DNA from 4 places in the Agarivorans sp. 2_MG-2023 genome. Region 1 is predicted to be linked to each of the others. Evidence: predicted binding sites of a transcription regulator. Region 1 holds the regulator's gene; each other region holds the start of a gene.
The links. The regulator sigma-54, encoded in region 1, starts transcription at its own class of promoters, with help from an activator protein. The targets are predictions, from matches to a motif close to GTTGGCACGNNNNTNGNNT.
Positions count from the first base shown of each region.

Region 2: the regulator sigma-54 is predicted to act here: its motif matches at 1,350-1,368, upstream of Q4549_RS03455 (PEP-CTERM sorting domain-containing protein).
Region 3: the regulator sigma-54 is predicted to act here: its motif matches at 2,022-2,040, upstream of Q4549_RS20205 (putative urea ABC transporter substrate-binding protein).
Region 4: the regulator sigma-54 is predicted to act here: its motif matches at 2,040-2,058, upstream of glnA (glutamate--ammonia ligase).

Region 1 covers NZ_JAUORQ010000011.1:45,408-48,546, reverse strand. Annotated here, with positions in the region: gene lptA (lipopolysaccharide transport periplasmic protein LptA) at 1-24, shown strand, start outside; gene lptB (LPS export ABC transporter ATP-binding protein) at 27-752, shown strand; gene Q4549_RS16260 (RNA polymerase factor sigma-54) at 803-2,305, shown strand; gene hpf (ribosome hibernation promoting factor) at 2,329-2,616, shown strand; gene ptsN (PTS IIA-like nitrogen regulatory protein PtsN) at 2,625-3,068, shown strand; gene rapZ (RNase adapter RapZ) at 3,095-3,139, shown strand, end outside.
Region 2 covers NZ_JAUORQ010000002.1:165,559-168,697, reverse strand. Annotated here, with positions in the region: gene rsgA (ribosome small subunit-dependent GTPase A) at 1-291, opposite strand, end outside; gene Q4549_RS03455 (PEP-CTERM sorting domain-containing protein) at 733-1,275, opposite strand; gene Q4549_RS03450 (pirin family protein) at 1,702-2,412, shown strand; gene Q4549_RS03445 (glycosyl hydrolase family 8) at 2,754-3,139, shown strand, end outside.
Region 3 covers NZ_JAUORQ010000018.1:73,264-76,402, forward strand. Annotated here, with positions in the region: gene Q4549_RS20200 (ABC transporter permease) at 1-710, opposite strand, end outside; gene Q4549_RS20205 (putative urea ABC transporter substrate-binding protein) at 720-1,802, opposite strand; guanidine-I (ykkC/yxkD leader) riboswitch at 1,862-1,959, opposite strand; tRNA gene Q4549_RS20210 (tRNA-Leu) at 2,214-2,300, opposite strand; tRNA gene Q4549_RS20215 (tRNA-Cys) at 2,318-2,391, opposite strand; tRNA gene Q4549_RS20220 (tRNA-Gly) at 2,410-2,485, opposite strand; tRNA gene Q4549_RS20225 (tRNA-Leu) at 2,695-2,781, opposite strand.
Region 4 covers NZ_JAUORQ010000007.1:97,334-100,472, reverse strand. Annotated here, with positions in the region: gene Q4549_RS12130 (DUF4124 domain-containing protein) at 1-444, opposite strand, end outside; gene glnA (glutamate--ammonia ligase) at 549-1,955, opposite strand; gene typA (translational GTPase TypA) at 2,296-3,139, shown strand, end outside.

The sequences.
Region 1 (3,139 bases):
CTCTCCCCCGAGGACAATGAGTAATCATGAGTACCTTAATCGCTGAGAACCTTGCCAAAAGCTACAAAGGTCGCAAGGTAGTAAAGAACGTCAGTTTAAATGTAGAAACCGGGAAAATTGTTGGTTTACTAGGGCCAAACGGCGCCGGTAAAACCACTACCTTCTACATGGTGGTTGGTCTAGTGCCACGAGACCAAGGCCGAATACTTATCGATGACGATGATCTGTCTAGCACCGCTATGCATACTCGAGCACGAAAAGGCATTGGTTATCTTCCCCAAGAAGCCTCTATCTTTCGCCGTTTATCGGTAGAAAAAAATATTCTAGCAGTATTAGAAACCCGTAAGGATTTGGACAAAGAGCAGCAAATTGGCGCACTGGACGATTTGCTAGAAGAGTTTCATATTGGCCATATTCGCAAAAATCTCGGTATGAGCCTATCAGGCGGAGAGCGTCGCCGGGTAGAAATTGCCCGCGCCTTAGCCGCAGCCCCTAAGTTTATTTTGCTTGACGAACCCTTCGCTGGGGTAGATCCTATTTCCGTTATTGATATTAAAAAAATCATTGAACACCTGCGTGATCGCGGTCTAGGTGTATTAATTACCGACCACAATGTAAGGGAAACTCTCGATGTTTGTGAGCATGCCTATATCGTTAGTCAGGGTGAATTGATAGCCTCAGGTAAGCCACAAGAAATACTTGAAAACGAGCACGTGAAACGAGTTTATCTCGGTGAACAATTCAAGCTATAGTTAAAGTGCAGCTTAGAAAATAATATAAAAAGAAGGGATAGCGGTAGTTAATGAAAGCATCTTTGCAGTTGCGTCTTGGTCAGCAGTTAACCATGACCCCCCAGTTACAACAGGCCATACGCTTACTCCAGCTTTCAACCCTGGATTTACAGCAAGAAATTCAAGAGGCTCTGGAAAGTAACCCTCTGCTTGAGGCGGATGAGTCACATTCGAATGATAGTGACGCAACAGACGCTAAGTCAGCCAATGAAAAATCTACAGAAGCCGAATCTAGCGCCGACGTAGACAGCAGCCAAATGGAAGCTGGCGATGCCATTAACCAAGAAACTGTTTCTGATGACCTACCCGTAGACTCCACTTGGGACGATATTTATAGCGCCAGTTCCGCGCCAGCTAGCTCATCGAGCGGCAGTGGCGGTGGTGACGACAACGATATGTTATTCCAAGGTGAAACCGTTGATTCCTTACAAGATCACATGCTGTGGCAAATGCGCCTTACTCCTTTCAGCGAAGTAGACCAAGCCATTGCTTTAGCCATTATTGATGCAGTAGATGAATCAGGTTACCTCACACAGGATTGTGAACAATTATTAGATGGCCTCAATTCTAGTGACAATAACGACTTAGATGTAGAGCTTGACGAAATTGAAGCAGTACTAAAACGGATTCAGCATTTCGACCCCGTAGGCATTGCCGCGCGCTCGCTACAAGAATGCTTGTTAATTCAATTAAGTCGTTTTTCCCCAGAAACACCATGGCTAAATGAAGCCAAAGATGTGGTGTCTAACCATATCGATGTATTAGCCAATCGAGATTTTCGCTTATTGGCTCGAAAGACCAAGTTAAAAGAAGACCAGCTACGCGAAGTGATGCGTTTAATTCACACCTTAGAACCACGCCCGGGTAACGCTGTTGAGCCAAACCAAGCCCAATACGTTATCCCCGATGTTTCCGTAGTGAAGCGCCAAGGTCGCTGGGTGGTAGAGCTAAACCCCGATGCGATGCCGAAGCTAAGAGTAAACTCTCACTATGCATCCTTAAGTAAAACGTCTAATGCTACCGATACTCAGTTTATCCGTAGCCACTTACAAGAAGCCAAGTGGTTTATTAAGAGCATTGAAAGCCGCAACGAAACCTTACTCAAAGTCTCTAACTGTATCGTTCACCACCAACAAGCCTTCTTCGAATACGGTGAAGAAGCAATGAAGCCAATGGTGCTGAACGATGTGGCCGAAGCAGTAGAAATGCACGAATCAACGATTTCTCGAGTAACAACTCAAAAATTCATGCATACACCTCGCGGCATTTTCGAACTTAAATATTTCTTCTCTAGCCATGTGGCTACCGATGGCGGCGGTGAATGTTCATCTACCGCTATTCGTGCATTAATTAAGAAACTGGTTGCTGCCGAAAATACCAGTAAACCTCTCAGCGATAGTAAGATTGCTGATATTTTGGCAGATCAGGGGATCAAGGTGGCAAGACGTACGATTGCAAAATATCGTGAGTCTTTAGCGATACCACCTTCTAACCAACGTAAGAGCCTACTTTAAGGCCAATCAAGGGGACTATATTTATGCAAATTAATCTTACCGGACACCACGTTGATATTACTGAGTCTTTAAAAGAATATGTCCATAACAAGTTTGCCAAGCTCACTCGACGATTTGACCAGATAAACAATGTTCATGTCATCCTCAACGTCGAGAAGCTCAATCAAATCGCAGAAGCCACCTTACATTTAAATGGCGGTGAATTATTCGCTACCGCTGAACATTCAGATATGTACGCCGCCATTGATGGTCTCATCGACAAACTTGACCGCCAAGTTATCAAACATAAAGAAAAACTTAACAAACATTAGTCACCTCCATGCAAATAGATAAAGTACTAAGCTTGGATTGCACTCAAAGTGCAGTCCAATGCTCTTCAAAAAAACGCGCCTTAGAAATTATTAGTGAACTAGCCGCTGGCCAACTAGATACGACAGCTCAATGTATATTTGAGAGTTTGTTGAATAGAGAAAAAATGGGCAGCACCGGTATCGGGCAAGGCGTGGCAATACCTCATGGCCGCATTGATAAACAGCATCAAACAACCGCTGTTTTTTTACGTTGTGATCCCCCAATTGCTTTTGACGCCATTGACAATAAACCTGTTGATTTGGTTTTTGCCTTACTGGTACCAGAAGATCAGTGTAAACAACACCTCAACACCTTATCTCAAGTAGCTGAAAAACTTAACGATAAGCAAGTATGTAAACAACTTCGTTGTGCACAAAGTGATGACGAATTATACGACATCATGGTAGCCTAATACTCTAATCACCGTTAGGGATAGTCATGGAACTCATTATCGTGAGTGGGCGTTCAGGTTCAGGAAAAACC
Region 2 (3,139 bases), on a different contig from region 1:
AGCGCGTGTACCTACTGCCTTTCGACTAAACAAGGTCGCTGGATCTAAGTGTTTACAAAACCTAGGCTCGCCATTGTTTTCATCTATCAATAGCCAGTCACCCACTGCCATCTTAGGCATGTTAGGTGTAATGCCAATACGTTGCATGGCAGTTTCAGTTGCTACCACGTATTCACTGCGGTGTTGCTCAAATACGCGAGCAGGTATACACGAATCAAGTTCGTCTAAAGTAAGTTGTTGTTGAAAAAAGGGTTTCCATCCAAGTTGAGATAGAGAAAAAGAATTACCCATTGAGATTACCCCAAGCACATTGGTGCTATGTAAAAATAATATAGGGGTCGTTATTACGCCCCGGTGATTACCGGGCTGAGCAGGAGAGAGTTATTACGCTTGTTCCTGAGCCCGTGGAGTGTTGATTACAATCATTTTGTATCCTCGCTATTGACTAAAAATCGCCTAAATAATATCAAAAAAGCTCATCATATAGCCATGCTTACTTTTACAAGGATTGAGGCAGATCAGTTTGTTGCTTGCAAACAACAATATTGGTTGGGCTTTAGCCTGATACTAGAGGGAAGGAAGAGTTTTGTATCCGGGTATTTCGGGATGGCAGCCTCTTGCTGCTGAAGCAAGAGAAACCTTACTGCACACGTGAGTTTAGTAAGGTTAGTTTTCATTAGGTGAAACATATATTCCACCTAACAAAATTGGACATCTTCGTCGATATTAAGTCTAGTTACGTCGGCGCAAGCTTAGGCCAAGCAAACCAAGTGCTAATAAAGAAAATGTTGCTGGGGCTGGAACTGAAGCGGCTGATACTTGTGAGAAAGTGAGCGAGATATCTTCGGTAGTTACAATGCTGCTGCCGCTTGTTACCGAATTCGATAAGTTGCTTAAACCTGCTCTAAATGTTGCCCCTAAGTTATCTTCTGAATTTAAGTAAAGGGTAGAGTCGGTAACGAAAGGTAAATTGTTACTGATGCCAAATGACACAAATTCAAAAGCGGTGACCATTCCTGCTGTTACCGTCCAAGTATTTGTCGCGCTTGGGCTCAAGTACTCGCCAAGACCGAAGCCTGCTGTATTACTTAGTATTTCAACGCTACTCGCGGTGTTAGTCCCTTCGCTTAAACCTCGAACCACACCTGTAACAGAGCCACCCTGATTTAGTATATTTTCGAAGCTAAAATTAAAATCGAGTAACGTGGCTTGAGCACTACTAGCGACCATTATCAGGGTGAAAGCTGAGATAAAACGAGTAAATATTCTACGCATTGGAACGTCCTTTTATGTGGTAGAGGGTGTTTATTATCATCCATTGATAATATTGTTTTTAAATCGTGTAGTTAAAGCAATTACTATTCCATCCCTTTTAGTATCAAGTGTTTAAAAAGCTAGCGTGACTAGTTTGTAAAATTTACTGACAAAAGTAGTTCAGTTATTAATCGGCTCGTTCTACTTAAAGTGCTCTTATTTAGGCGAGAACACCTGACCTAGTTAGACTTTTACTAAAAGTTTCTCGACGGGTATCAAAAAATGAGTGCTACACCCATAATTACTTGAATGGTGATTGGGATAAATCAGGTCTAGGCAAAGAGGAAGCAAAAATACTTAGGCTGTTTAAAACGTTTTTGTTGGTAAATGCGTATAAATAGCAAAGCCTTAGCGAATATTGCGGGCAATAGAGGAGTAGCGTTAACTATGCATTATTTTCGAGCTGCGCATGAGCGTGGATCTGCAGACTTGGGATGGCTTAAAAGCCAACACAGCTTTTCATTTGCTAATTATCATGATCCTCAGCATATGGGATATTCAGTGCTACGGGTGATAAACCAGGATCAAGTCGCGCCTGGAAAAGGTTTTGATACTCACCAGCATCGCGATATGGAAATTATCTCTTACGTTACCAAAGGTGCGGTTGAGCATATCGATAGCATGGGTAATAAGTACCAGGTGCCAGCCGGAGACATTCAAGTGATGAGCGCAGGCACTGGTGTCAGTCATTCCGAATACAATGCCAGTAGCTCTGATGCCTTGGAGTTTCTACAGATTTGGATAAAGCCACAACACAATGGATTAGCCCCCCGTTATCAGCAGGCTACTATCCAGCAAGATTCAATGCTTACCGCGCTAGTGACACCAGACGGCCGCGATGGCTCATTGGTGATGCAGCAAGATGCAGCCCTTTATCGTTTAGTGCTAGCACCGAACCAATCTTTTGAGCTTGAAGTGATGAAAGCCTGTGGTTATTTGCAGGTAATAAGTGGCGCGGCAAATTTGCAGCAGCTTTCTGGTTCTGCCCACACAGTTCGACCTGGTGACGGAGTGGGGGTATCAGGAGAGCAAGCGTTAACTATTACGACCGAAAATTACCCTTTAGAAGCGCTTTGGTTTGATTTGCCGAGTGCATAAACACTCACTATGAATGAGTTTGCTAACGCTAGTTAGCATGACGATAGCAGTTCATTGCACATAAGTTTCCTCAAAATCTTGCTTATGGAGGTTTGTTAGCGCTCACATTTTTGATAGCTTGCTCACAGTTTTGACTCAAATCCGTACAATTTCCCTCACCCTCTAATGATGGATTGCATTTTAACTTGGGCTTTATCGCTCAACTGCTATGGTTCTGGCTGCATAAAAATCTAACAACAGCAAAATTACTGATATTTTTGAGAAGGTATTTGTGGGGGCGCTTATCGCGTTTTAGCAGGCTTTTACCGCTCATTGTTAACCACTATTTTGAGGATAAAGGAATGATCTTTAAACCTTACGGACTTGCTGTGTTGAGCGCTGCATTAATATCGCCACTAAGCTCAGCGGAAGTCTTACAAAAATTTGAGTTAGAAAATGGCAGCTTACTGCCAGGTTACTCAAGTGCCATCGATAGCCCATTTAATGGTATAGCGGCTTATGCTAATAACGACGGCGTAGAGGCTCAAGCTCAATTAAGCAATGTACCTGGTCAGTTTAGGCTCGACATTCGCGGGGCGAGTAGTGCTAATAGTGCCGCCGGTATTAGTGTGTATTTGGGCGATAAAAAACTGGGGTCTACCGAGTTTTCGGGTACGGCCGCATCGGTAAGTAGTATCAACTTCAAGTTAGATGCACAAGCCAGTTCATCAACCTTACAGTTTAAGCT
Region 3 (3,139 bases), on a different contig from region 1:
ACGTCCATGGCGAGGTAACGACGAATCAGAAAGATGCGATAGCCTAAACCTTCGGTAGCGGCAATGGCTTCAGCTGCAATCAAAAACAGCCACGCACTGCCAAGGGTTAAACGCACTGCTTCAATTAATTTGGGCAGTATTTGCGGCACAACGATGGCAATAATGGTTTGCCAGCTTGATGCTCCCAAGGTTTGTGCTTTAAGAATTTGTTCTGGCGGCAAGGCATCGGTTCGCAGCTGTAAATCACGAATCATAATTGGGCAAATTCCAATGATGATTAACATCACTTTGGATAGCTCACCCAAACCAAACACAATGAACAAAATCGGTAGTATTGCCATGGGAGGCACTAACGACAAAGCTGTAACCAAAGGTGATAATGGCGCACGTACAAAGGGCACCATACCGTTAGCCACACCTACGATTAAGGCAATCAGTGCGCTAATCCCTACTCCCATCGCTAAGCGACTCAAGCTAGCTAAGGTGTCGGCCAACATTAAGTATTCGCCACTACGTCTGCTTGGCTCAAAGGCCATGCGGTTTATTGCGTCTACAAAGCTAGACATTGCCGGCAATAGCTTGTCATTTGGGTTATCTACCAAACGGGCTTGCGATGCCATCATGTACAGCACAATCAACACAATGAAAGGAAGTAAGCCCAACAGCAGCCGAGTAATTCGGCTAGGCTTTTTATTAATTAGTCGAGTCATAGAACGGCCTTATAGTTTGCCTTGAACCGCCATGTCCATGTACTCAGAGGTAAAGCGTAGTTTTACATTTGCGCTGTCACCATAGGTACCCGATGGCGTTTCGATACCAATGAAACTAGCATCTGGAGCGCCTTCACCTAACAGTCCGTGGTGATGAGAAAACTCAGCCACTTTAGCCATGGTAGATGGCAAGGTAGCGCTATTGGTAAAATCTACCGCTTCTTTTGCTTCGTAAAACATTTTGGTAGAGGCTAATTGAGCATCGTAACCCGCTAAATCTGTACCCGATGCTTCGGCCATAAAGCTGCGCGCTTTAATCGCTGCTTCGTCACTGCCCGACATAGTAGCCATAATTTCGTACCAAGCGCCGGTTAGCGCTTTACCCAATTTAGGATCTTGATTTAGGGTATCGGTATGCACAACTAACAGGTCGATGATTTCGCCAGGGATCTTGGAAGAGTCAAACACCATGTTGGTATCTGGCATTGAGGTAATTTCGCTTAGCAGTGGATTCCACGTGGTGACTGCCGTTACATCTGAGGTAGTAAATGCAGCAACAAGGTCTGCATCGGAAGTATTCTCTACTTTAATGTCACGCTCTTTTAAGTCTACCGACTCCAATGCACGTGCTAATAAGTAATGAGAAACGCTGAGTTCAACAAGGTTTACTTTTTCGCCCTTCAGATCTTTTAGGCTCTTATTACCTTTTAACACTACGCCGTCGTTACCGTTTGAAAAGTCACCCACAATTAACGCCGTAGAATCAATGCCGCTAGCTGCAGGAATGGTTAAGGCATCCATGTTAGTCATTACGGTAGCGTCGAAGCCGCCTGCAGTGTATTGGTTAATGGATTCGATGTAGTCGTTAACTTGCACTACTTCAATATTGATGTCGTATTTGTCGGCCCATTTTTGCACGATGCCAGAAGCCGCCCCGTAATCCCATGGCATCCAGCCCACGTAGATTGTCCATGCAAGTTTATAGGTAGGTTTATCGGCGGCTTGCGCTGAGCTAATGCTCATGACACTAGCACTTAGAATAGTGGCTGCTAAAGCCAAAGAACGGAGTGGAGATTTAACTAAGTTCAACATGGTCACCTCAATGTGGTTGTACACTTAAAATAAAAACATGAGAGACGTATTTAAGTGTCATCTCCCGGGCTTTTATCCCTCCGTGTAACCCCTTAATGAGGTTGACAACTCTCGGTCCAGACACTGCGTTGCAGCCGGAACCCTAGATGTCTATTGCAAATTGTAGTGGCGGCTCTTGATGTGGCAAAGCCATACATCTCTCATGTCGCATAGTTAATAGAGCAAACGCTATGCCAAAGTATGAGTACCTAGTTTTGGGTACTTGATAGGTCATTACAAGAAACTTTGCGCACCAAATTGGCGCATATCGACCTAGCGCGCACCAAAGCAGTGAAACTAAATAAAAAGATAATTTTTGTGGGAATTAGAAACCCAAAAAGCCAGTAGCAAATGCTACTGGCTTTTCTGAATTGGTGCCCGGGGCCGGACTTGAACCGGCACGTCCTTTCAGACGAGGGATTTTAAATCCCTTGTGTCTACCAATTTCACCACCCGGGCGAAACTTTACTTTGTAATGGAGGCGGGTCCCGGAGTCGAACCGAGGTCCACGGATTTGCAATCCGCTGCATAGCCACTCTGCCAACCCGCCATACAGCGTTACAAATTTTGGAGCGGCACATCAGGTTCGAACTGATGACCTCAACCTTGGCAAGGTTGCGCTCTACCAACTGAGCTAGTGCCGCTTAATTCTTTATCACTATTTAATGTGTCGATAGTTCAACCAAAGGTTGCGCTACCCTCTATACCCACACTGAGCTAGTGCCGCTTAATTCTTTAATCAACACTGAAGCAGTGCTAACTAATTCCTATCTTCATTAGTCTTGGGTAAGGACTAACAAATTAGTTCTTTTGTTACCGCTTATGCAGTAGCGAGATTTTCAACTCTAAATACTGGTGCCCGGGGCCGGACTTGAACCGGCACGTCCTTTCAGACGAGGGATTTTAAATCCCTTGTGTCTACCAATTTCACCACCCGGGCGACACGTTTGTTGCTAACAATATCGGCCTAAGGCCTGAAAGCGAGATGTACTTTAACGTATTACAGAAATGAGTCAACGGATTTTTTAAGGGAGTTGATTCAAGTGCTTAAAAAGCGATCTAGCAACCACCAATTAGCTTCTTTAGTGAACGACTAGCCTGCTTATTACGCGCTATGAATTAGCGTTTAACTATAGATTACGTCTAGAGAACATGATTGGTGAATTAACAGATGGAACTAAACTAGAGAAGAGTTTGAATCACAGTACAGATGAAAGGTTAGCTGAAAAGCTGGGAGAATAATGCAAAGAAGAGTTGGTGCCCGGGGCCGGACTTGAACCGGCACGTCCTTTCAGACG
Region 4 (3,139 bases), on a different contig from region 1:
ATCAACCAACTGCACATGAATAGTATGAGCACCACGATCAATATTGGTGAGGTTAAAGCTCCCCATTTTAGTGATTTGCCCTTGGGGTACACCATCAAGCACCAACTTGTAGCCCATGCTATTTAACGGCAGTGGCGTAGTGGTTGCTGTAATCGAAATTTTGCCTTCGTTGTCGCGAATGGTTTGTTCATGACTTGGGCTGGTGATTTGTACTTGATACTTAACTGGTTTTTGTTTCTTTTTCAGGGGCGTACGCGGAGTTGCCAAGGGGCCATCGGTGGCTGGCGGAGCAACGTCTACCTGTAGTTCGGTAGCGCCAACTTGGGGGCGATCTGAAAAGTGGGTGATGCCATTCTCATCTACCCATTGGTAAATAGTGTCGGCGGCTTGAACACTTACTAGTCCGAAACTGATAAAAAAAATGATAGCAAACCATTTGCTCATTGATAATTCCTCCATTCAACCTGCTAACGGTGGGCAAAAACCTATTGAAAAGCAATAAAAAAACCCGCTTTAAAGCGGGTTTTTTAAGCTGTGTAACGTTTTGTTTATACGCTGTAGTACAATTCGAACTCAACTGGGTGAGTTGTCATGTTGATGCGTTCAACGTCAGCTGATTTCAATGCGATGTAAGAATCGATGTAATCGTTGCTGAATACGCCGCCAGCAGTTAAGAATTCACGGTCTGCATCTAGGCAAGCTAGTGCATTCTCAAGTGAGGTCGCCACTTGTGGAATTTCAGCCGCTTCTTCTGCAGGTAGGTCGTATAAATCCTTGTCCATAGCATCGCCAGGGTGGATTTTGTTTTTGATCCCGTCAAGGCCAGCCATCAACATTGCAGAGAATGCTAAGTATGGGTTAGCTGTTGGGTCAGGGAAACGTACTTCGATACGACGCGCTTTAGGCGAAGGTACTACTGGAATACGGATAGAAGCAGAACGGTTACGTGCTGAGTAAGCTAGCATAACTGGCGCTTCGAAACCTGGTACCAAACGCTTGTAAGAGTTGGTAGATGCGTTAGCAAAAGCGTTAATCGCTTTAGCGTGCTTGATGATACCGCCAATGTAGAACAATGCAGTTTCAGATAGGCCACCATATAGGTCACCAGCAAACAAGTTTTCGCCGTCTTTCCAAATTGATTGGTGAACGTGCATACCGCTACCGTTATCACCAACAACTGGCTTAGGCATGAAAGTCGCTGTCTTACCGTAAGCGTGAGCTACGTTGTGAACAACATACTTAAGAACTTGAGTTTCATCAGCTTTTTCAACAATTGAGTTGAATAAAGTGGCGATTTCGTTCTGACCAGCTGTTGCTACTTCGTGGTGGTGCGCTTCAACAGTTTGACCCATTTCTTCAAGTACTAAACACATTGCTGAGCGTAGGTCTTGTGAAGAATCAACTGGTGCTACTGGGAAGTAACCGCCTTTAACGCCAGGACGGTGACCAGTGTTACCGTCTTCAAAATGCTTGTCTGAGTTCCAAGACGCTTCATCAGCATCAATTTTGTACATAGAACCTGACATGTCAGTTTTGTACTTAACGTCATCAAACAAGAAGAACTCTGGCTCAGGACCGAAGTATGCAGAATCTGCAATACCGGTAGAACGCATGTATTCTTCAGCGCGCTTAGCTACAGAGCGTGGGTCACGGTCGTAACCTTGCATAGTTGCTGGCTCAAGAATGTCACAACGAAGGTTTAGAGTGTTTTCTTCTGTGAACGGGTCTAGTACTGCAGTCGCAGGATCAGGCATTAATACCATGTCTGATTCGTTAATGCCTTTCCAGCCTGAAATAGAAGAACCATCAAACATTTTGCCGTCGGTGAAGAAATCTTCGTCAACCTGGTGAGATGGAATAGATACGTGTTGCTCTTTACCTTTAGTATCGGTAAAGCGTAAGTCAACAAATTTAACCTCTTGCTCTTTAAGCAAAGCTAAAACTTCTGCAGACATGTTTTTAACCTCCGGTGTCATCAAAATTGATGGTTCAATCGATTTAATAGTATTTATAACGAATTAACGCTGTTGTGTTGCTTGAAGCTAAAACTGTGCCAACACATAAGATATTGATATATATGGTTGTTATGGGAAGGGGCATCAATTTAGTGCAATGCGATGCACTTTTGTGGTGCTGTTCTTGTCCATTTTGGTGCGTTAAGTTTCTAGCCGCACTTATCATACCCTAAGTGGGTAGGAGAAAAACCGTGATCAACTTAAAACTATGAGAAGTTGTCGTTTATATGTACAATAGCGCACTTTTTACTTTTACCTCATTATAAAAGGGCTGAGAGCCGTGCTAGATAAGTTAAGAAACATCGCCATTATTGCTCACGTTGACCACGGGAAAACGACCCTAGTTGACAAGTTATTGCAGCAATCCGGTACGCTAACTACTCGTGGTGATGCTGAAGAGCGAGTCATGGACTCTAACGACATTGAGAAAGAGCGTGGTATTACCATTCTTGCAAAAAATACTGCTATTGAATGGAACGACTACCATATCAACATTGTTGATACTCCTGGACACGCCGACTTCGGTGGAGAAGTAGAGCGTGTTATGTCTATGGCTGACTCAGTGTTGTTACTTGTTGATGCCCAAGAAGGCCCAATGCCGCAAACACGCTTTGTAACACAAAAAGCGTTTGCTCAAGGCCTTAAGCCAATCTTAGTGATCAACAAGATTGATAAACCAGGTGCTCGCCCTGATTGGGTTATGGATCAAGTATTTGATTTATTCGATAACCTTGGCGCAACTGACGATCAGTTAGACTTTAAAGTGGTTTATGCATCAGCGATTAACGGCTGGGCAACCATGGATTTAGATGAGCCATCAGACAACATGGAACCATTGTTCCAAGCAATTGTTGACAATGTTGCTCCTCCAGCTGCTGACCCAAGTGGCGATTTCCAGATGCAAATTTCTCAGTTAGATTACAACTCTTATGTTGGTGTTATCGGTGTAGGCCGTATTACCCGCGGTAGTGTTGTGCCTAACCAACAAGTGACTGTAGTGGGCGCTGACGGTAAAACCCGCAATGGTAAAGTTGGCCTTGTGCTAAGTTACTTGGGCCTAGAGCGTCAAGAAACACAGAAAGCTGAAGCCGGTAACATTATTGCTATTACAGGTCTTGGCGAGC